3 regions of the Marinobacter sp. UBA3604 genome follow, and region 1 is predicted to be linked to each of the others. Evidence: predicted binding sites of a transcription regulator. Region 1 holds the regulator's gene; each other region holds the start of a gene.

Evidence for each region. The regulator FliA, encoded in region 1, starts transcription of late flagellar genes. The targets are predictions, from matches to a motif close to CTAAAGTTTNNNNNNNNNNNGCCGNTAA.
Region 2: fliD (flagellar filament capping protein FliD) is a predicted target of FliA. The motif match lies at 8,631-8,658, and genes of this name have one in related genera.
Region 3: B2590_RS00780 (flagellin) is a predicted target of FliA. The motif match lies at 2,924-2,951, and genes of this name have one in related genera.

The regions. Positions count from the first base shown of each region.
Region 1 is NZ_DFMB01000017.1:32,286-41,660, reverse strand. It holds gene B2590_RS05185 (class I SAM-dependent methyltransferase) at 143-1,018, opposite strand; gene B2590_RS05180 (uracil-xanthine permease family protein) at 999-2,255, opposite strand; gene upp (uracil phosphoribosyltransferase) at 2,258-2,896, opposite strand; gene flhA (flagellar biosynthesis protein FlhA) at 3,122-5,296, shown strand; gene flhF (flagellar biosynthesis protein FlhF) at 5,357-6,658, shown strand; gene B2590_RS05160 (MinD/ParA family protein) at 6,705-7,517, shown strand; gene B2590_RS05155 (RNA polymerase sigma factor FliA) at 7,548-8,279, shown strand; gene cheY (chemotaxis response regulator CheY) at 8,456-8,839, shown strand; gene B2590_RS05145 (protein phosphatase CheZ) at 8,861-9,375, shown strand, end outside.
Region 2 is NZ_DFMB01000004.1:4,786-14,160, reverse strand. It holds gene B2590_RS00825 (MGMT family protein) at 154-465, opposite strand; gene B2590_RS00820 (AmpG family muropeptide MFS transporter) at 462-1,829, opposite strand; gene B2590_RS00815 (YajQ family cyclic di-GMP-binding protein) at 1,863-2,345, opposite strand; gene B2590_RS00810 (response regulator) at 2,492-3,460, shown strand; gene B2590_RS00805 (AraC family transcriptional regulator) at 3,743-4,768, shown strand; gene B2590_RS00800 (argininosuccinate synthase) at 4,765-5,976, opposite strand; gene fliS (flagellar export chaperone FliS) at 6,158-6,559, opposite strand; gene fliD (flagellar filament capping protein FliD) at 6,596-8,587, opposite strand; gene B2590_RS00785 (flagellar protein FlaG) at 8,769-9,209, opposite strand; gene B2590_RS00780 (flagellin) at 9,281-9,375, opposite strand, start outside.
Region 3 is NZ_DFMB01000004.1:340-4,571, forward strand. It holds partial or broken gene B2590_RS00770 (hypothetical protein) at 1-1,111, opposite strand, end outside; gene B2590_RS00775 (flagellin) at 1,146-2,657, opposite strand; gene B2590_RS00780 (flagellin) at 3,039-4,232, shown strand, end outside.

The DNA.
Region 1 (9,375 bases):
GAGAGGGTGTGGGGAAGGGACTCCCAAAAACGTGGAGCGCCATGGATGGCGCGACCGAGCCCTACAGGGACGTATTCACGGGCGTTTTTTGGGAGTCCCTTTCGCACACCCGCTAACGCCAAACCGGAAGGCTGAAAGCAGGTTACACCGAGGCCTCAATAACCCGAACCATAGGATCACGGCGGCTCTCCGGAATTGGGAGTTGGCCGTAGAGGTCAGCAGGGTTGTGGACGGTAACGGAGGGAAAGCCGCAAGCACCGAAGTGCTCAGCCGCTTGTTGGTCGTCCAGGAAATGGAAGCTGACATCACTGCGGGTAACGGTGCTTAGTAGTCCGCCGAGGGATTTCAGGGCACCGCGTAACAGCGGCTGGTTAGGCATCAGGTAGCTATCGGACAGATAGACCGAACCCGGGCGCTGTTGCAGCAGTGCCGCCAGGCGTTTCCAGAATTCGGAAATAACCGGCAAGGAAAAATAACTGGTCAGTCCTTCGGTGACGACAACCACCGGTTCTTTGCTGTCGAACGCTCTCGCGAAAACCGCCTCCAGTGTCTGTTCACCGGATTCCGCCAGGATATCGATGGGCATTACCTGATGGTGATCGCCCAGGCGGCCGGATACCAGGAGTCGTGCGGCTTTTTTGGTGGCCATGTCAGGGAGGTCGGCTTCCACCATATGGAGGTGTGGGTGCTTTTCCCGCAAGCGGATGCCCCTTGGAGACATTCCGCAGGCAATTTCCAGAACCTGGGTGACGCCACGTTCGAGGGCCTGTTCTATCAGGTGATCGATGATCATGTGGCGCTGCAGCAGGAAGGTGCGGATGTTGCCGCCGATGAGTGTTTTGCTGCCGACCTCGAAGGGCGTCATCAGGTGATACAGCCAGCGCCCCTGATCCGTCGCAAGCACGTCGTCGGAAAGGCCGTACCGGTGCCATACGGCACCGGTATAGAGGGCGGTAAAGCTGATGCCGGAGCTGTCAGCCATTTTCATGGGTCGGCCGTCAGTGGGTGTCTTTCTCATGAATCCTTGCGCCCCATGCTTCGCCTTTGCCTGGCAGGATCAGGTTGAGGGCTATGGCAACCACCGCGCAAAGGGCGATGCCCTCCAGGTTACCAATCGCCATGCCACCAATCCCGAAGACCAGAGTGACGGCAACGATGACCAGGTTGCGTGCCTGCGACAGGTCGACCTGGTGACGAATCAGGGTATTCAGACCGACAACGGCAATAGAGCCGAACAGCAGGCACAGGATGCCGCCCATCACCGGCGCCGGGATGGTTTGCAGTGCTGCGCCGAACTTGCCGATGAACGCCAGCACGATGGCAATGCACGCCGCCCAGATCATGACTTTGGGATTAAAGTTCTTGGTCAGCACCACCGCGCCCGTAACCTCTGAATAGGTGGTGTTGGGTGGGCCACCAAGGGCTGAGGCAGCACTGGTGGCAAGGCCATCGCCCAGCAGGGTGCGGTGCAGGCCGGGCTTCTCCAGATAGTTTTTGCGGGTAACGGTACCGATGGCGAGGATGTCGCCAATGTGTTCAATGGCCGGTGCGATGGCCACGGGAATCATGAACAGGATGGCTGCCCAGCTGAACTCCGGCGCCACAAAGTTGGGGATGGCGAACCAGGGCGCGTTGGTGATGGGTGACAGGTCCACGATGCCGGCAAAGGCCGACAGAATGTACCCGACAATAATGCCGAACATGATCGGGATCAGGCGGAAGATGCCGCTGGACCAGACAGCCATAATCACGGTCACGGCCAGGGAGATCATCGCAATCCAGATAGCGGTGTCGTAGGGCACCAGTTGTTGCGCGCCATCACCGGTGCGGCCAGAAGCCATGTGGACAGCCACCGGCGCCAGGCCAAGGCCGATGACCATGATCACCGGACCGATGACCACCGGGGGCAGCAGGCGGGTGATGAAACCGGTACCGCGCAGACGTACCGCGCCACTCAAAATGATATAGAGGATGCCCGCAGCCATCAGGCCACCGAGTGTCTCCTCAAGGCCGAAGCGCCCCTTGGCGGCAATGATCGGGGCGATAAAGGCGAAGGATGAAGCCAGGAAAATGGGAATCTGGCCGCCGGTGACGATGTGGAAAATCAGCGTGCCAATACCGGCAGTGAACAACGCAACGTTGGGGTCGAGGCCGGTAATCAGAGGCATCAGTACCAGTGCGCCAAAAGCCACCAGCAGCATCTGTGAGCCGGCAATGGCCTGTTTCCAGACCGGGTCGGTGCTATGGTCCTGCATGATTAAACGTCCTTCTGCTTGGTGCCGAAGATTTTGTCGCCGGCGTCGCCAAGCCCCGGAAGGATGTAGCCTTTTTCATTCAGCCTGTCATCGATTGATGCGGTGTAGATCGACACATCTGGATGTTTCTCCAGCACCTTTTCCACGCCTTCCGGCGCTGCAACCAGAACCAGGGCGCGGATCTCGTTGCTACCGGCTTTCTTCAGCAGGTCGATGGTAGAGATCATGGAACCGCCGGTGGCCAGCATGGGGTCGATGATCATCGCCATGCGCTCATCCAGTTCGCCTACCAGCTTTTCAAGATAGGTGCTGGCTTCCAGGGTTTCCTCGTTGCGTACCTGGCCCACGACGCTTACCCGGGCACCAGGAATCAGGGTGAGCACGCCGTCCAGCATACCGAGGCCGGCCCGCAGGATTGGCACGATGGTGATTTTCTTGCCCTGGATCTGTTCAATTTCCACCGGGCCCGCCCAGCCTTCAATAGTTTTCTTCTGCAGCGAGAAGTCTTTGGTGGCCTCGTACGTCAACAGGGCACCGACTTCCTGAGCCAGCTCCCGGAAATTCTTGGTGCTGATGTCTGAGCGGCGCATCAGGCCGAGTTTATGGCGGATAAGGGGGTGCTTGACCTCGTGAATTGGCATGGGCTCACCTTTGCGTCTGGGTCGATGATGTGGTTGTGGGCGCAGTAAAGACGCCAGCAAATGGCGCAAGGATACCGTATCTTGCCGAGTCCGTCAGGCGCGGTGACAAGAAAAGCCGTAAGGGGTGGTACGGATCTTGCGAATACCCCGTCAAACGATGCGTCTGCGTCAAAAAAACGACCCGCACACCCCTGCGGTTAACCGCCAATCGGAGAGTTTCCCGGCATGGACCGAGCGCTAGTCCTCAATAATGTCAAATCCCTGACGCGGGGTAATATCGGCATTCCCGTGATGTTGATGGGATTGCTGGGCATGATGATTCTGCCCATGCCGGCGTTCATGCTGGACGTTTTCTTTACCTTCAACATCACCTTGTCGATCGTGATCCTGTTGGTGTGTGTCTACGCCTTGCGGCCGATGGAGTTTGCCTCCTTCCCGACCGTTTTGTTGGTGGCAACACTGTTGAGGCTGGCGCTCAACGTTGCCTCCACGCGGATTGTTCTGCTCAACGGCCATGAGGGCGGTGATGCGGCCGGTAAGGTGATCGAATCGTTCGGCGCGGTCCTCATCGGCGGTAACTACGCGGTTGGCCTGGTGGTCTTCGCCATTCTCATGATCATCAACTTCCTGGTGGTCACCAAAGGTGCCGGCCGGGTGTCGGAAGTTAGCGCGCGTTTCACCCTGGATGCCATGCCGGGTAAGCAGATGGCTATCGATGCCGACCTTAATGCCGGTCTTATCAACCAGGAAGAAGCCAAGCATCGCCGGGCTGAAATCGCCCAGGAGGCCGATTTCTACGGCTCCATGGACGGCGCCAGTAAATTTGTCAAGGGCGACGCCATTGCCGGCCTGTTGATCCTGGCCATCAACCTGATCGGTGGCATTGCCATCGGTATGCTTCAGCACAGTCTCGATTTTGGTACCGCTACACAGAACTATGCACTACTGACCATTGGTGACGGCCTAGTGGCACAGATTCCGTCACTGCTGCTGTCGACGTCTGCAGCGATCATGGTTACCCGGGTAACGTCCAGCCAGGACATGGGCGGGCAGATACTGCAACAAATGTTCAACGCTCCCAAGGCGCTGGGTATCGCTGCCGTTATCCTCATCATCCTTGGCCTGATTCCTGGCATGCCGCACGTGGCATTCCTTGGTCTGGGCGCGATTGCCGGTGGTATTGCCTGGTACATATGGCAACAGGAGCGCCAGACCGTTGAGGAAGATGGTGTGTTCCCGGTCCGGGGCGGTGGTGCCCGTCCGGCAGGCCCGGGGCGCGACCTGCCGCCCGGTGGTGAGGGCGGTGAACACAGTGCCCAGCTGCCGCCGCCGGGGGAAACCCGGGAACTCGGTTGGGACGATGTGGCCACCGTGGATGTCGTGGGCCTGGAGGTGGGCTATCGCCTGATTCCCCTGGTGGATAAGTCCCAGGGTGGTCAGCTTCTCAGCCGCATCAAGGGCGTTCGCAAAAAGCTCTCACAGGATCTGGGCTTCCTGATGCCTTCGGTCCATATTCGCGACAACCTCGACCTGATGCCCAATGTTTATCGCATCACCCTGATGGGGGTGACCATTGCCGAGGCAGAAATCCATCCGGACCGTGAACTGGCGATAGACCCAGGTCAGGTGTTCGGCAAGATCGAGGGGATAGAGGGCAAAGACCCCGCCTTTGGCCTGGACGCCAGTTGGATCGAACCGGACAAGAAAGACCAGGCACAGACCCTCGGTTATACCGTCGTGGACGCCAGTACCGTAGTGGCAACACACCTCAACCAGATCCTCCAGAAACACGCCCACGAACTGCTTGGCCATGAGGAAGTCCAGAAGTGGCTGGAACAGCTCGAGAAAGTATCTCCAAAGCTGGCGGAAGAACTGGTACCCACCACCATTTCCATCAGCCTGCTGCTGAAGGTGCTGCAGAACCTGCTGAAAGAGGAAGTGCCGATCCGTGACATGCGCTCTATTGCCGAAGCGATCGTGAACGTTCATCCGAAGAGCCAGGACCCGAAGCTGCTGACCACGGTTGCCCGCCAGTCACTGCGCCGGATGATTGTCCAGAGTATCTGTGGCAACGACACAGAGATCCCGGTGATCACTCTGGATCCAGACTTGGAACAGTTATTGCTGAAGTCCATGCAGCAGAGTCAACAATCCGGCGGTCAGGAAGACATCGGGCTGGTGCTGGAGCCAAATATGGTTGAGAAGCTTCAGAGGTCGCTCCAGGACAGCGTTCAGCGCCAGGAGATGTTGGGCAAGCCGGCGATTCTATTGGTTTCAGGGCCCTTGCGCCCGGTACTGGCGAAGTTTGCCAGCTACGGAGTAGAGCGTCTGCATGTACTGTCGTACCAGGAAATTCCGGATAACAAACAGATCACTATTGTCGCATCCGTCGGTCAGTAAAGGCCGCGGCTGGAAAGGCGGAAGGCGCTGGAAAGCGCTGACCGGGGAGGAAGCATCATTATGAAAGTTAAGCGGTTTTTTGCCCAAAGCATGGCAGAGGCACTGCGTCAGGTGCGGGATCAGATGGGTCCCGATGCCGTAATCCTTTCCAATCGTCGTGTGGATGGTGGCGTCGAAATTGTGACAGCGCTCGATTATGACGAAAATATGGCGCGCCAACGCCTCGGTGACGCTGCGCGGGAAGCCACCAATGGCTCACGGCTAGCCGAAATGCAGGCGGAACAGCATCGCCGCCTGGAGGACGAACTCGGCCGCTCTCGCGATCGTATTCGGGAAGTGCGGGAAAAGCGCGCGACCTATGGTAATGCGGTTGCGGTTGCGGGTGGGGACTTCGGTCACGCTGGCTTGTCGAAAGAATCGCTGGCCGACGATGACATGGTGGTTGAAGAGCCTACCGCTGCCAGCGCTGCCTATTCCGGAGAACTGGCGCAAATGCGTGCGGAGATCAGTTCCCTTCGTGACCTGGTCAGTGCCCGGAATGGCGGTGAACCCGAACAAACAGCGGTGAACGCAGTACAGCAGAGGCTGTCTGAGAGGTTGCAGGAGTTTGGTCTCGGGCTGGAGCTCGCCAACTCTCTGTCCCGGCGCCACCGCGCAGGCCGGCTTGAGGATGGCTGGAAGCAGTCTCTGAAAATGCTGGCCGCCGGTGTGAAGACCGCGCGTACTGAATGGGCGGATGAGGGCGGTGTCTACGCCCTGGTGGGCCCAACCGGGTCCGGCAAGACGACGACCATCGGCAAGCTGGCCGCGCACTATGTGCTGCGCCACGGTGCCGACTCTCTGGCGCTGGTCACCACCGATCGCTATCGGGTCGCGGCCCATGAGCAACTATTTGTATTCGGGCGCATACTGAACGTTCCAGTTCGGGTTGTGGACGAAACCCATTCCCTGGACGACATACTGGACGAACTGTCGGACCGGCACCTGGTGTTGATTGATACCGCTGGCCTGACCAGCACCGACAAGGGCTACGAGGAGCAGCTTATGGAGCTGGCTCGCAGTCACCATCGGATTCGAACCCATCTGGTGGTTTCGGCAACCAGTCAGCCGCGCATCATGAAATCCGTTTGGCATTGCTATAAGATGGCAAATCTTACGGGTTGTGTGATGACCAAAATCGATGAAGCACTGACCCTGGGTGAATCGCTGGGATTCGTCATGGAAACGGGATTGCCGGTGGCGTATTACACCGACGGGCAGAAAATCCCGGAAGACCTGCACCACGCTGAGTCCATTCCGCTGGTGCGGTTGGCCGTGGAGAGGCTGAAGAAACTCCAGCAGCAACAGGCAGTCGCTGTTTAAAAACAACACAGCCTGCGGTTAAACGCGGCAAGAGATCAGAGTCAGTATGAGCAAACCACATCCGGTACAGGTGATTGCCGTTTCCGGCGGGAAAGGGGGCGTTGGCAAGAGCAACGTATCAGTGAACCTTGGCATCGCCCTAGCACAAATGGGACGGCGGGTGGTGCTGCTCGATGCCGACCTGGGCCTTGCCAACATTGACGTTCTGCTTGGCATTACCGCCAATCGTAATATCCAGGACGTCATCGCCGGGGAATGTGACCTTCGGGATGTGTTGGTCAACGGCCCCGGTGGCATCAAAATCGTGCCCGCGTCCTCAGGTACCCAACGCATGACCCAGCTTTCCAATCTGGAGCACGCTGGCCTGATCAACGCGTTCAGCGAACTGGGTGACCAGATCGATGTGCTGATCGTTGATACCGCTGCGGGTATTTCCGAATCGGTGGTCAGTTTCCTCCGAGCCTCACAGGAACTATTACTGGTTGTCTGTGATGAACCTACCTCTATCACCGATGCCTACGCCCTTATAAAGCTTATGAACCGGGATTACGGCACCAACCGCTTCCGTATACTGGCCAATCAGGTCAGGAATGAGCAGGAAGGTCGCCATCTGTTTGAAAAACTGACCCGGGTTACCGAGCGCTTTCTTGATGTGGCACTACAATATGTGGGTATGGTGCCGTATGACGAGGCCGTAAAAAAAGCGGTACAGCGCCAGCGTGCCGTGCTGGACGCCTATCCGCGGGCAAAAGCATCGTTGGCGATCAAGAGCCTCGCGGAGAAAGTGGATAGCTGGCCGCTGCCATCATCGCCCCGGGGACATCTGGAATTCTTTGTGGAGCGGCTCGTCGAAGTCTGATTTTGATCCTGTCACTGAATAGCCGGATACATGACATTGGCGAAAGAACTTGGAACCTACAACCGGACGGGTACACGAGGACCTTCCCAGCTCGTTGAGGAGCAGGCCCCGCTGGTCAAAAAAATAGCGCTTCACCTCATGGCGCGGCTGCCGGCATCTGTCCAACTGGATGACCTTATGCAGGCAGGCATGATTGGCTTGTTGGAAGCTGCACAGCGATACAGTTCCGACAAGGGGGCTACCTTTGAGACATACGCCGGGATCCGGATTCGCGGAGCCATGGTAGATGAAATTCGCAAAGGTGACTGGGTACCCCGATCCGTCCACAGGAACTCCCGCCGCATTGCCAAAGCCATCAAGGCTGTCGAGGACCGCCTGGGTCGGGAAGCTCAAGACTCGGAAGTAGCCGAGGAGCTGGGGCTGGACCTCGACGAATACTATTCCTCCCTGAGCGATGCTAACAGTGGCCGACTTTTTAGCCTGGATGAGCTCAATGAATCCGGCGAGCTGCCGATAGAAGAAACAGAGGACAGTGATAACCCGTTGGATGGCTTGGCGTCCGACAACTTCCGGAAGAGCCTGGCAGCTGCGATTGGTGACCTGCCCGAGCGAGAAAAGCTGGTGCTCAGCCTTTACTATCAGGAAGAATTGAACCTGAAGGAAATTGGTGCTGTGTTGGGTGTCAGTGAAAGCCGGGTCAGCCAGATTCACAGCCAGGCCGCGCTCCGTCTGCGGGGGCGTCTTACTGGTTGGCAGAGCTGAACAGGCCGCCAGTCCCATTGAACGGCGTTACCAGGCATTCTTTACTGTAGCCTTTTGGTAACCGGTGCTTTACAACCGGCTCAAAGGCCACACAATAAGCGGTTAAACTACCGGCCTGCTAGACTGTGAGCCGGAAGCCAAAAACGAATTCCGGGCGTTTTTAACTGGAGGTCCCATTGGACAAGAACATGAAAATCCTGATTGTGGATGACTTCTCCACAATGCGACGGATCATTAAGAACCTGCTTCGCGATCTCGGTTTTACAAACACTGACGAAGCAGACGACGGCAATACAGCACTGCCTATGCTCAGGAGCGGCAAATACGATTTTCTGGTAACCGACTGGAATATGCCAGGGATGTCCGGACTCGATCTGCTCAAGGAAGTCCGTGCCGATGACAGCCTGAAAACCCTGCCTGTGCTCATGGTGACCGCCGAGGCGAAGCGCGACCAGATTGTCGCTGCTGCGCAGGCCGGTGTGAACGGCTACGTGGTCAAGCCCTTCACGGCAGCCGTACTCAAGGAGAAGATTGAGAAGATCTTCGAACGCATCCAGTAATTCAGAGGTCGGACGGCTCCCATGAGCAATAGAAAAAAAGACCCACAGGGGCTCGACCCGGAGGTCACGGAGAAACTCCGCAGCCAGGCGGCCGAGTTGGTTGAACAGGTCAACGCCGGGGACTATGGCCGCGCGATGACGCTGATCAATGAATTGAGCGAGGTGAGGGACCAGAGCCTGTATCGGGAAGTCGGCCGCTTGACCCGCAGCCTCCACGAGGCGATCCGCAATTTCCAGATCGATCCCCGTAACGCCGAACAGTCAGAAGCTCTGTCGAAGATGACCGATGCGTCGGATCGCCTTGAGTACGTGGTTCAGATGACCGGTAAAGCGGCCAATCGGACCATGGATCTGGTTGAGGAGGCTATGCCCAAGGCCAGCGCCCTCCGCGACGAGGCCGCCGAGCTGAGAGACCAGTGGCAGAAACTGCGTCGCCGCGAGATGGCGCCGGCTGAATTTCGTGAGCTCTATGCCCGTATCGACACGTTTTTCGTGACCCTGAATACCGATGCCGGGGCGATGTACGACAACTTGTC
Region 2 (9,375 bases), on a different contig from region 1:
TTCCCTAGCCTGAGGGGTTTGGGGGCTGGCTAGGGGGTGGCGCCAGATTTTTCTTGGAAAAAGAACTCGCTTTGCTCGGACATCTTTTTCTGGCAGAAAAATTTGGCACCGCCCCCTGCCCGACCTAACTCCGATGTGTATCAACCCAAAAAACTAAGGACGCCAGGCGAACTGTTTCATTGATATTCTTCCATCTACAACGACAACTCCTTCCTCCCGCAAGCTCTGGGCTTGCGTCTCAAAGGCCTCGCTGCCGATGGGGAAGGCGATCTGGCCATTGCTTCTGATCACGCGATACCAGGGAATGGCGTGCCCTTCTGGGAGTTTTCCCAAAGCTTTACCGATATACCGGGCCTGCCGGCCCAGGCCGGCCATATCTGCGATCTGGCCGTAGCTGGCTACACAGCCAGGGGGGATAGCGGCGACAACCTGCCAGATTTTCTGGTCTTTGGTGGGTTCGGTCATGACGACTCAACAGCTTCGTTCCGCGGTGCCAAGGCGTCCAGGCGTTCGCCTTTGCGCATCATGTATATGGCCAGCAGTATGGCGGGAACGCCCATTATGCCGGCAACCAGGAAGAATTCTGCGTAACCGAATCCGGCCACGACGATGCCGGAGAAGCCGCCGATGAATTTTCCGGGCAGTGTCATCAGGGAGCTGAACAGGGCGTACTGGGTAGCGGTGAAGGCCGCGCTGGTCATGCTGGACAGCCAGGCTATCAATGCCACATTGGCGATGCCGCCACTGAGATTGTCGGCACTGACCACCAGTGCAAGGGTGACAATGTTGGGCGGGTATTGTGCCAGAACGACGAAAAGCAGGTTGGTGGCTGCGGTCATGATGGCGCCGGCCAGCAGGATGCGACGTACGCCGTACCGTACTACGAGTACACCACCCACCAGAGAGCCGGCGATGGTCATGAAGAAGCCGAAGATTTTGGTGACGTCGGCCACCTGGGTTTTCGAGAAGCCCATGAAATCCAGATAGAAGGGGTTTGCCATAACCCCCATGGCGATGTCGGAGATGCGATACACAGCGACCATCACCAGGATCAGGATGGCGAGTTCCTTGTAGCGACGGAAGAAGTCCAGGAAGGGCCCGGCGATGGCAGCGTAGAACCATCCGATAAATCGCGCCAGGCGGGGGTTGAGGTGGGTACGCTTACTCGCCTCGTGCTCAATTTTGTCGGCGATGTCCTGGGCGGCGGCGTAGTGATTGACCCTGGGTTCCCGCACGATGAGTACCGTCACCATGCCTACGCCAACAAGCAGCGCCATCACTTCGTAAGACACCTGCCAGGACCAGAACTCCGCAAGATACAAGGCCCCGGCCCCCGCGACCAGCAAAGCCAGCCGGTAGCCGAAGATATAGGTGGCCGCCAGTGCCGCCTGCAACCGCTCTTCCGCCACTTCGATCCGGTAGGCATCAATCGCCACGTCCTGGGTGGCGGACGAGAAAGCCACCAGCAAACCGCAGAACGCCATCATCTCCGGTGCCACGGTGGCGTCCACGTGGGCCATGAGGTACAGGCCCGTTGCGATGCCCGCCTGAGCCAATAATATCCAACTCCGGCGCTTGCCCAGCAGCCTGTCGAGAATCGGCAGTTTCAACCGGTCCACTACCGGCGCCCAGAACACCTTGATGGAATAGGTTATGCCCAGCCAACTGAAAAAACCGATGGTGGCCGTTTCCACCCCGACATCCGCCAGCCTTGCGTTCAGGGTGGAGAACACCAGCAGGAACGGCAGGCCGGCCGAAAACCCCAGAAACAGGAGCGCAATGACCTGCCAACGTGTGTAGGTGTGGAGGGTTTCCTTAAGTAACGCCAGGGTGTTGCCGGATAAAATGGTGTGGCTCCCGGTTCAGTCGCGGAAATTATTGAACTGCAGTGGAATATCCAGCTCGGCTTCCTTTAACAGCGCAATCGCCGTTTGCAGGTCATCGCGTTTTTTCCCTTTTACCCTTACTTTGTCACCTTCGATGCTGGCCTGGACCTTGAGCTTACCGTCCTTGATCATCTTGACGATCTTCTTGGCCATGTCGGTTTCGATTCCCTGCTTCAATTGCAGATGCTGCTTGACCAGTTTGCCGGCTTTGCTTTCTCCGTCTTCGGATAGCGCCCGGGAATCGATATTGCGCTTGGCGAAGGCCATGCGCAGCATGTCCATCAACTGCTCCAACTGGAATTCCTGCTCGGCGCTGATGGTGATGCCTTTGTCGTCCAGTTCGATGTCCGCGTCCACGTTCTTGAAGTCCCAGCGATTGCCCAGCTCGCGCTTGGCCTGGTCCACGGCGTTGGTCACTTCGTGCATGTCGATTTCAGAAACGATGTCAAAAGAAGGCATGATGTGTTCTCACTTTTTACAATTATCCACGTCAGGGCACGTACAAAACGCTATACTGGTGCCCTTCTGGTTGCGCAAGGTGCCAAAGCATACCAAGACCGGGCCGGCACCGCATCTGACAATGGACTGGTGAGTAGTAGTTAACAATGCCAAATCTTGATCTTCCCATCCTCGTGGTAGACGACGCCAAATTCAGCAGTATGGTGGTGGGCCGAACCCTCCGCAATGCAGGGTACCGCGACGTGCGAATCGCCAACAATGCCCCTGCCGCGCTTGAGTTTATTGACCAACGCCCAGTCAGTGTGTTGATTGCTGACTGGTTGATGCCGGAGATGGACGGGCTGGAGCTGACCGATCAGGTCCGCCAGCAGGATGAGCAGAACAACCACTACACCTACGTGATCCTGCTCACCGCCCGGGAGAGTGTGGAGGCCCTGTCAGAAGCATTCGACCGGGGCGTCGACGACTTCATCTATAAATCGGACATGACCAAGCAGCTGATTCCAAGAATTTTCGCGGCCGACCGCATGGCGGACCGCCAGAACACCCTTTTGCGCGCTAACTCCCTGTTGATTGAGAACAACCGCGAACTGGAAAGCAGTAACATCATTGATCTTGAAACGGGCCTCTGCAACAACCGTTATGCCCGGGATAAGCTGGGCAAATGCCTGCGGCAGGCGGAGTCCCGTGGCGGCGCCTCTGCCTATGTGTTGTGCGGCATTCGCAACTGGCAGGAACTCAAGCGTAAACATGCGCCCTCGGTGATGAGTGAGCTGGCCGTTGGCATCGCCCGCCGCCTGAGCCATCTGATCCGGCCCATGGACTCCCTGTGCCGCGTGGGCGACAACCAGTACGCGATTATCGCTCACTTCCCAAACAGCGATCATTGCTCCACAACCGCTTTTCGCCGCGTATTCGACGGCATTAACCACAAAGCTCTGAAGACCACGGCGGGCTACATCTCGGTTGAGGCGGGCATGGTGCTTTGCAGGGCGGATGCCCAACACGGCACCCCTTCGGTCCAGGAGATGGAGCGTGCAGCAGTTCAGGGCTTGGTGGATGCCTATGAGACCCGACGGTTTACCGAGACCAAACCAGAGCTTGAGAAAGCCTGAAGCAGAGTGTCGGATTACGCTACGTAACACTGCGACACACATCATAAACAGACTTCCATGAGCGAAAGCCCTATTCTGAAATTGTGGATTTAAGCAGTATCCCCCATGGCGGAGGAGCCGAGTAGTACCTCCGCCGCCAAATGGGGAAAGTCCGCAGAATTAACGAATTTTTCAGGCACTTTCGTTCTTTCCTTGTTTTTAAGCCAGCTTCTTAGCTGGCTTTTTTCTTTTCTGCTTCCGTTATACTGATGGCAACAATAACCCCAAGACGTTGCCGTAATCATGAAGACCCTCGGAACCGCCTCCGTAGCAGCCCTAAGACAATATGTCCGCGCCGCCAATGCCCAAGGCCTGGATACCTCAGCACTGTTCAACAAAGCCGGGCTTGACGCATCGATTCTCCAGACCGACGACGAGCGTATAAACGGCGAGCAGTTCCAGGCATTCATACGGCTGCTTTGTGAACAAAGCAATAACCCCATCCTCGGCCTTGAAACCGGTGACTTCGTGCAACCGGGGTCCTACAGTGTTCTCGGGTATATCACCATGAGCTCCGCCACGCTGGGAGAAGCAGTCGCTCGCATTGCCCCGTTCGAGAAACTGGTCGGCGACATGGGAACGACGCAAATTGCGGGTAGCGGCGATCACATCAGACTGATCTGGGCCTGCAACTACACCGACCCGGTCGTTCGCCCCCAGATGGTGGACAACGTCTTCGCCTCCTGGATCAACTACGCCCGCTGGCTGGCCGACAACAACGCCGCCTCGCCAGTGGAAGTTCACCTCGAACACCCTTCCCCCGGGCCGGAGCTGGAGAGCGCCTACACGGAACGCTGGGGCTGCCCGGTACGTTTTCGTTCCAACGAAGACGCCATTGTTCTGCGCAAAGACCTGCTGAGCACTCCCCTGCGCCAGCCTGACCCACTGCTGCGAAAAACCCTGGAAGCCCACGCCCTCAGCCAACTGGCCACTCTGGACACCGACACAGCCCTCACCAACCGGGTTAAACACAGCATTCGCAAACAGTTGATGCACGGCATCACCCGCCAGGACATGGTCGCAGACCATCTGGGCATGACCAGCCGAACGTTGCAGAGAAAACTTAGTCAGGAAGGTGTTTCGTATCAGCAGTTGCTGGACGAGGTAAGGCAGGCAATGGCGGAAGATTTTTTGGCGAACAGCGAACTGGGCATTCCGGAGATAGCGTTGAGGCTGGGGTACAGCGAAACAACGTCGTTTCACCGAAAGTTCAAAGCAGAGACGGGGAAGACGCCCGGAGAGTTCCGGGCGTCACGGGAGGCCAGTTAAAGCTTGCGACCCTTGCCAGCCGCAATCCTCAACCGAAGCGCATTCAGCTTGATAAAGCCTTCAGCATCCTTCTGATCGTAGGCGCCCTGGTCTTCCTCGAAGGTCGCAATCTTCTCATCGAACAGCGAATCGTCAGACTTACGCCCAACCACATCCACATTGCCCTTATAGAGCTTCAGGCGCACGGTACCGTTTACATAAGTCTGGGTCTGGTCGATCAGCGCCTGCAGCGCTTCCCGCTCAGGGGACCACCAGTAACCGTTGTAAATCACCTCCGCATAACGCGGCATGATGCTGTCCTTCAGGTGCGCCACTTCGCGGTCCAGGGTGATGGACTCAATCGCACGGTGGGCGCGCAGCATGATGGTGCCACCCGGAGTTTCGTAGCAACCGCGGGATTTCATGCCCACATACCGGTTCTCAACAATGTCCAGACGACCAATCCCGTTCTCGCCGGCGACCTTGTTCAGGTGTTCAAGCACCTCGTGAGGCTTCATGGCCTGGCCATCAATCGCCACGATATCGCCTTTCTCATAGGTCACTTCGATATAGGAAGGCGTGTCGGGCGCTGCTTCCGGAGACACACTCCAGCGCCACATATCTTCCTCGGCTTCCGCCCAGGGGTCCTCCAGGTTGATGCCTTCATAAGAGATATGCAGCAAGTTGGCATCCATGGAGTACGGACTCTTGCCCTTCTTCTTCTCCACCGGAATGTTGCGCTCGTCGCAATAAGCCAGCAGCTTCTCACGGGAATTCAGATCCCACTCACGCCAGGGGGCAATCACCTTCACACCCGGCTTCAGCGCGTAGGCACCTAACTCGAAACGAACCTGATCGTTGCCTTTGCCGGTAGCGCCGTGGGAAATCGCGTCCGCACCGGTTTCGTTGGCAATCTCAATCAAACGACGGGAGATCAGCGGGCGTGCGATGGAGGTACCCAGCAGGTACTCCCCTTCGTAGATGGTGTTGGCGCGGAACATCGGGAACACGTAGTCACGAACGAATTCCTCGCGCAGGTCCTCAATGTAGATTTCCTTCACGCCGAGCGCTTTCGCTTTCTCACGCGCCGGCTCAACTTCCTCGCCCTGGCCGATGTCGGCGGTGAACGTCACCACCTCACACTCATAGGTATCCTGCAACCAGCGAACGATTACCGAGGTATCCAGGCCACCGGAATACGCCAGAACCACCTTTTTAATATCAGACATGCCCTTGCTCCAGACTGAACAGAATGGATGTATCAAAAATAAGGGGCGTATTGTACGGGACAGCGGGGGGAATGGCTATTGGGGCAAGAGGGCGGCCTCGTTACTGGCCGCGGATGCCACCGGCAGGGCGCCAGGTGGCATCTTGGATAGAATGCACGGTATTCACACCAGAACGTCGTATTCAGACAGCCTGCTGTTGCTTGGAGGTAGCCTCTTCGCGGATGCCATCCCAGCCGTCTTTGATTGAGCGCAGAAGGTCCGCGACTTCATCAAGCTTAGCGACGTCATTCTTGGCATTCGCTTCAAAAAGGGTCCGCTCCATGTAGTCATAAAGCGATTCCAGGCGCACGGCCAGATCGCCACCCTTCTCGAAATCCAGAAAGCCACGGAGGCCACCGATGATTTCAATCGCTTTGGAAATCAATCGGCCTTTGCCCTCAAAATCCTTCGCCTGCATCCTGGCTTTGGCCATGTTAATGCGTTCCAACGCTCCGTTGTAAAGAAGCTGGATCAGCTTGTGAGGATCGGCATCCGTAATGCTGGTTTGGGCGTTTACGCGTTGGTAAGCCTGTAAACCGTTCATAAGTGACCTCTTTATTCGCTTTTCGTGCAATAAACATCAATTGTTATTGCGATTATTCTGTGGTGCCAGCGCAGCAAGCTGCTGGCTCACAAAGTCCTGTGTACTGTTCAGTTGCGAGATCAATGAATCCGCAGCTGTAAATTGACTCACCAGGCGCTCTCGATAGGCTGTAATTCTCTCTTCCAGCCGAATCTGATTTTCCTGAATTCGCTCCAGATCGCGGTTCAGGCTCTCGGTTCTGGTATCAATTGCACCATCGGCACCGACAAAGTTGGTGATCAGGTCAACCGTACGTTCGCCAACACCTTCAATAAATTGTATCGAGCCTCGACTTCCAGTCTGATCGCCCAATATTTGTACCTGGAGCCCAGACGCAGCACCGCTGTTTTCGCCCAGAAACAGTGTTTGCCCTTCGCCTTCAGCTGTTCTTCCGTCAATGGTACCCGCAACATCGAGGCCATCCGTGCTTGTGGCGGCATCCAATCCAAACGTAGCCGCGCTTTCAGCGGACGACAAGGTGACCGAAGACTCGCTGCCGTAGGTGGAGGAAGAGAAAACCAGCTCATCCCCAGCCCCCAGGCTCACCTGAACGGACCCATCTGACGCGTTCAGCGCGTTGTTGCTATTAAGCTGAGCCTGAATCTCGTCAACCAGATCCTGTGCACTGTTGTAAGTCTGCTGTGTAAGCTGAAGGTTAACGGAGGTATCACCATTAACCAGCAGTGAAAACTCATCATTTGTTCCGTCAATAGTAACGGGAAAAGTGGCTGCGGCATTCCCGGCAAGCGTGCCCTGGGTCGCAGCCTGGGTCACGTTGATATCATAGGTTCCAGGTTCGGTGTTTACACCACTGCGAACAAACTCTACCTGGCTGTCGGTAGCCCTGCCCTGTTCGGCAAACAAAGCCGTGACATCGTCCGGATTAGCCTTTAACTGCGCCATGAACTCTTCGCGGTCAAATTCCAGAGAGCCAGTCTCGAAATTTGTGGTAATACCCACATCCGCCAGACTTCGGACACTTGCGTCTTCAAGCCCGGGAACAACGCGGGTCAGCACTTGGCGGAGTTGGTTCTGAATACCCCGAATAACGCTATCGCCAGTCAGAAGGCTTCCGCTACCGCTCTCTGCATTGAATCCTGCCAGCGCATCAATGGTTTCCTGCAGGCCATTAAATTTCTCGACAAAGCCCTGGACACGGTCTGCTACCGCACCGAGATCCTGTTCAACCTTAACCGTGGACGTACCAGTGGCAGTCAGATCAAATGTCAAACCATCAATGACGTTCTCAAAACTATTGGTAGAACGGGTAACCTCTACGCCATTGATACTCATCACGGCGTCCGACGCGGCGATTGTCTCATTGAGACCGGCGCCCGCATCCATTGATGTGTTAAACGCAAAACGGGAAAGCCCCTGGGCATCGGTATCCGTGCCGGCGCTGTCGCCCGATACGGAAATACTAACGGCGTTTGCCGTACCGGTTTCGTCTGCCGATAGCACGAGCTGGAAACCACTACCGGTATCGATTACGCCCGCTGAAACCCCTGCATCAGAATCGTTGATTGCGTTTGCCAGGCCCTGCAACGTGTCGTTACTGCTGTCTATAACAATATTGGTGGTGTTGTCACCAACAGAAAGCGTCATTGTTCCCTGGCCAACACTGGTCTTGTCGCGATCCGCGAATACATCACGCGACGCGAGCGCCTGAGCGCTGGCGAGACTTGTCACATCGACACTGTAAGTACCGCGGTTAGCCTTGGAGCTGTCCACAGACACAGCAACGTCTTCGTTGGACGACGTTGCAGAAAAGGCTTTGAGATTATCTGGAGCACTCAATTGCCGCATTGGAAGGCGCAGCTCTGTTACTGCACTGCGAAGCGTGCCATAGGCAGAAATCAGCGCCTGGGTGCGCTCGGTTTTCTGAGCCAAACGATTTTCCGTCGGTGCCCGTTCCGCTTGCACCAACTGATCGACCAACTCGGAGGTCAGAACACCAGACCCGATACCCAACGATGATATATTTGCCATAGTATGTGCCTCCTCAGGAGGGCAATTTCCAATGCTATTCCATATATCGGCCTGAAGCGGCAAAACTTTGCCTTTTCTACCGACCAATTTGTAACCACATGTAAGCAAAACACCGCCGGCCCCTTTCGGGTGCGGCGGTGCTGAACAACCGTTTTCAACGTCAGGCCAAGAGCGGCAAACTCTAGACCTTCGTGTTGAATAACGTCAGCGGTTCATCCTGCTGCAAGTTTTCTGCCAACCTCAACGCAACTTCATCCGGAATTTGCCGAATAACCTCTTGGGTGGACTGATCGACGACCTTGACGATCGTCTGTCCCCGCTCGTTATCCACTTCAAACTGCAAATCCCTCTGGACCGTCTGAACGAAATCGTTCAGTTGAGACACGGCATCATCCAATTTCTCTTTCTGTGCCTCACTGCGCCTTTCGAGCCTCTCAGCTTTCGAAAGTTCCTGAGCCCCGGACAACAACTCCGAACGCTCAGCAAGACCAGGTGATGAAGGTGCAGTCAGGGCGGAGGCATTCCTGCCTTCGGCCTGAGATGACGAAATTGCCCGAGCCGGAGCTTGCTCGCTGGAACGAATCAGCTTCAAATCCGGGCCATTCAGGTTAACGCCATTCATAGCTCACCTCGCTATCCTCATACAGCAGTAAACCGGGGCCCAAAGACCCCGGCCTTGCCGTTATGCCCCTGTTACTGCAGGAGGGACAGAACCTGCTGCGGGCGGGCATTCGCCTGCGCCAGTACAGAGATACCAGCCTGCTGGAGAACCTGCGCCTTGGACAGCT
Region 3 (4,232 bases), on a different contig from region 1:
CCGAGGCACGGTTGTAGTAGCTGGCGGCCATCATCCCCTGCATGGCAACCGGCCAGTCCACCAGGTTCCAGCGGCCAAGCTGCACAGCATACTTCTGATGGAACAGAGCGCCGTACATGGCACTGACGATCAGCGAACCGATCATGCCGTCCTGTTGCTCGCCCATCGCAAGCTGGGCGCAAATGCTGTCGTTGATGGCGGAGGCCAGCCGCTCTTCGTCGTCCTCCGCTGTCAGGGCGTAACCGGTGCGATCGGCGTAAACCGCCAGCGCCAGCGCCAGCGGCTGGAGCTCGTCCCTCAGTTCAACGGTTTGCGCAACTTCGGCAATGACCGCTCGGCGCAGCAGCGTGACCAGCTCTTCCACGGTGGGGTCTGGCATCAGAGTTTTTTCCAGTGCCAGGATCAGCAGTTCGTCTTCGCTCGCGGCGACCAGATCCACCTGGGCATTCGGGTTTTCCAGATCGTACTGCTGGCGGATGATGGTACCCACGAACCGGCCGATTTCCTGGTGGGGCAGGCCGTCATGACGCAGCAGGAGGATGGCGTCCCTAACCAGTTTGGTATCGACCCTGTTGACATCCAGGTGCTCGGCGCAGGTCAGCATACCGCTATAAATGGACGGCCATTCCAGGCCCATCTCCAGCAGTTTGCGGTAGTGCAGGTAAGCCACATCGAACTGGCCCTGCAGCCGCTTGGCATGGGCAACCCCGCCAAAGGCGGCGGCGGATTGCCGGTCTATCTCAAGGGCTTGGATGAAATACTGCTCCGACAGAGCCGGGCGCTCGGACTTGATCGCCCAGTAACCCAGGTTGGTGAACTGCTGCGGCTGCATGGGATCATGGTTCAGGCTATCGGTGAACAGGGCGTGTGCCTTGTCAAGCGCGCCGTCATCCATTTCCACTCGCCCCAGCAAGCCCAGTGCGCCCGCATTGCCCGGCTCCTGCGCCAGTACTTCATTCAGGTAGTCGCGGCATTCCTGCCGCGCCTTGATACGCTGAACCAACGACGCCGGACTGTTGGACTCCGCATAGGCCAGGTTCGCCTGCAGCAGGAGCCGCGCAATGTGGGCTTTTTGTGCGTCTGTGGCATGGATGTTGTGCTGTGCTTGCATGGGGCTACCCCTTTGACTCTGTGACGAAACCCGATTAACCCTGCAGCAACTGCAGAACCTGCTGTGGCCTTGCGTTGGCCTGGGCCAATACCGACAAGCCGGCCTGCTGCAGCACCTGGGTGCGGGCGAGTTCTGCGGATTCGGCGGCAAAGTCTGCATCACGAATTCGTGAACGCGCGGCCGACAGGTTCTCAGAGGTCGTGCTCAGGTTGGCAATGGTCGACTCGAGTCGATTCTGGGCAGCGCCCAGGTCGGCACGAATGCCACTGATGGTTTCCAATGCCGCATCCACAACTGCGAGTGCGCTGGTTGCGCCGTCAACGGTGCTTATATCGATACCTGCCACTTCTTCAGGCGTAGAGCCGGCGGCGGTATTCTGTGCACTGTTCAGGACGCTGCCTGCGGCCAGGGTGGCGTCAGACGTCGCGGCGAAGCTAACGGACGAGTCCAGCGTCAACTCACCGGCAATCCGTGTGGCATTAGCGCCACCACTTGTCAGTTCGATGGCGCTCGGGTCGCCGCTACCCTGTACCGCCAACTGTTGAGAGCCGGCAGCGGTAAAGTCTTCGATAGTGATGTCTTTACCCTGTTCCTGAATCAGCGTGATACTGCCGTCGTTAGCAACTTCCGCGGTAATGCCGGTCTTACCAGACGCGGCGTTCACCTCACGTGCAATCGCTGAGAGGTCGTTTGCATCGGTGATCTGCGCGGAAATGGTCGCTGAGCTGCTCCCATTGGAAAGGGTGAGCGACACGGTTTGAGGCACGGCGATTGGCGTGGTAGCGGTGTTGCTCAGGGTCGCCGATGTTCTTGCCGTCGCGTTCACACCCGTCGTGGCACCGATGTCGTTGATGGCTGCGGCGATGTCTTCTGCCGTGTCACCTGCTGTAATGGGCACCACCTGGCTGTCCAACGAGCTGGAAATGGTGAGATTCTGCGTGGCGATCGTGTTTTGTGCGGGTAACGTCGCATTCGCTGCGGTTGTTGAACCGGTGCCCTGGTTCAGGGTTGCGTTGGCCGCGTCGAGCGTGTTGTTGGCCAGGTCGGCGGTTCGGGCGCCTTCGATGGAAACGGCGATGCTCTGGTTTTCATTGGCGCCAGCCTGGAATTTTTGGGCCTGGAAGGTGCCGTCCAGGAGTTTCAGCCCGTTGAACTCGGTGGTAGTGGCAATGCGCTCCAGCTCGCCTTTTAGCTGGTTTACTTCGGACTGCAGGGCCTTCCTGTCAGATGCGGAGTTCGTTGCGTTGGCGGATTGTACCGCCAGTTCCCGAATGCGCTGCAGGATGTTCCCGGATTCGCCCAGCGCGCCTTCAGCAGTCTGAGCCAGAGAAATACCGTCGTTGGCGTTTCGAATGGCCTGGTTGAGGCCTTTGATCTGCGATGTGAATCGCTCAGAGATGGCAAGCCCGGCAGCGTCGTCCTTGGCGGAGTTGATGCGCAGGCCGGATGACAGCCGCTGCAGGGCAACGTTGGAGTCTTCCTGTGAAGTGTTCAGGTTTCGCTGAGCATTCAGCGACGCGATATTGGTGTTGATGATCTGAGGCATAACATTTCTCCCTGCTCAGAGATGCCGGTAACCCGGTGCCCGATCAAAATGGACGCCTTGCCGGCGGAAGTTCATTTAATTGCCGTTTTGCAGGGAGGTAAGCGAAGGTTGTGCCAGTTTCGGAGTTTTGTTTTTAAGATATTGATTAGTATTGGTTTTATTGGTCGTTTTGATGTTTGGGGCATGAATCCAATCGTCAGCATATAGCGGTATAAGGAAGACTATTGCCGCTTTTACATTCCCTTACAAAATACCGTTAATTTTTTCTAAAGGTACGGACGGGGGCGCCGTTAAGCGCAATAACAGGGAGGCGCTCCCAAACTGAAAATGGGCGCCATTCCTTTTCCATGAAATAACGACATATGTCGAAGGAGAAGCAATATGGCTCTCGGTATTAACACTAACGTTGCGTCACTGTCAGCTCAGAACCAGCTGAACAAATCCCAGGAGCTTTCTAACCAAGCTCTGGAGCGTCTGTCATCCGGCCTGCGTATCAACTCCGCCAAGGACGATGCTGCTGGCCTTGCAATTTCGACCCGTTTTCAGTCCCAGATCTCTGGTCTGAACGTTGCGCAGCGTAACGCCAACGACGGTATTTCTCTGGCTCAGACTGCTGAAGGTGCTCTGGAAGAAACCACCAATATCCTGCAGCGTATCCGTGAGCTGTCTGTTCAGTCGGCCAACTCGACTAACTCTTCTTCTGACCGCTCTGCACTTCAGGGCGAAGTAAACCAGCTGAAGCAAGAGCTTGACCGTATTGCCGGTACTACCCAGTTCAACGGCCTCAACCTTCTGGATGGCAGCTTCACTGCTCAGTCATTCCAGGTTGGTGCCAACGCTAACCAGACCATCTCAGTATCCGTGACCGGTGCTCGTGGTGCCGACCTTGGTAACAACACCGTATCCGGTGAAAGTGATACCACTGTCAGCCAGGGCACAGGTTCTGTTGCGGTAGCTGCGGCTGATGTGGCAACGGTTGCCAACAACACCATTGCTACACAGAACATCACCGTTTCTGGAACTGAAGGCTCTGAGGTCATTGGTATTACCCAGGGCGATACTGCAGAAGCGATTGCGGCTGCTGTTAACGCTGAAACCGGCACGACTGGTGTAACGGCTACTGCATCGACCACGGCAACCCTCGCTGGTCTGTCTGACGATGGTACGGTTTCCTTCACGCTTGGTAGTGGTGGCGACACAGCGACCATCTCCGCAGCGGTAACTACCACTGACCTGGGTGCGCTGGCCAAAGCGATCAACGATACCTCAGGCACCACTGGTGTTACGGCTGAAGCAAACGGTGGCGAAATCACACTGACCCAGGCTGATGGTAAAGACATCCGTCTGCAGGACTTTGCCAACTCAGGTAACGCTACCGGTACCGCCACGCTGCAGGGCAGTGGTGATCCGACGGCGGTTACTTTGACCGCTGGCAGCACTGACAGCACGATTGCTTCTGGTTCTGTTGAGTTCGCCTCATCCGGTGCGTTCTCAGTCAGTTCCTCGGTTGCGGAAACCGCTGGTAGCATTCTGAACGTTGCAGCAGACACCGTGGTTGGTTCTAACCTCCAGTCA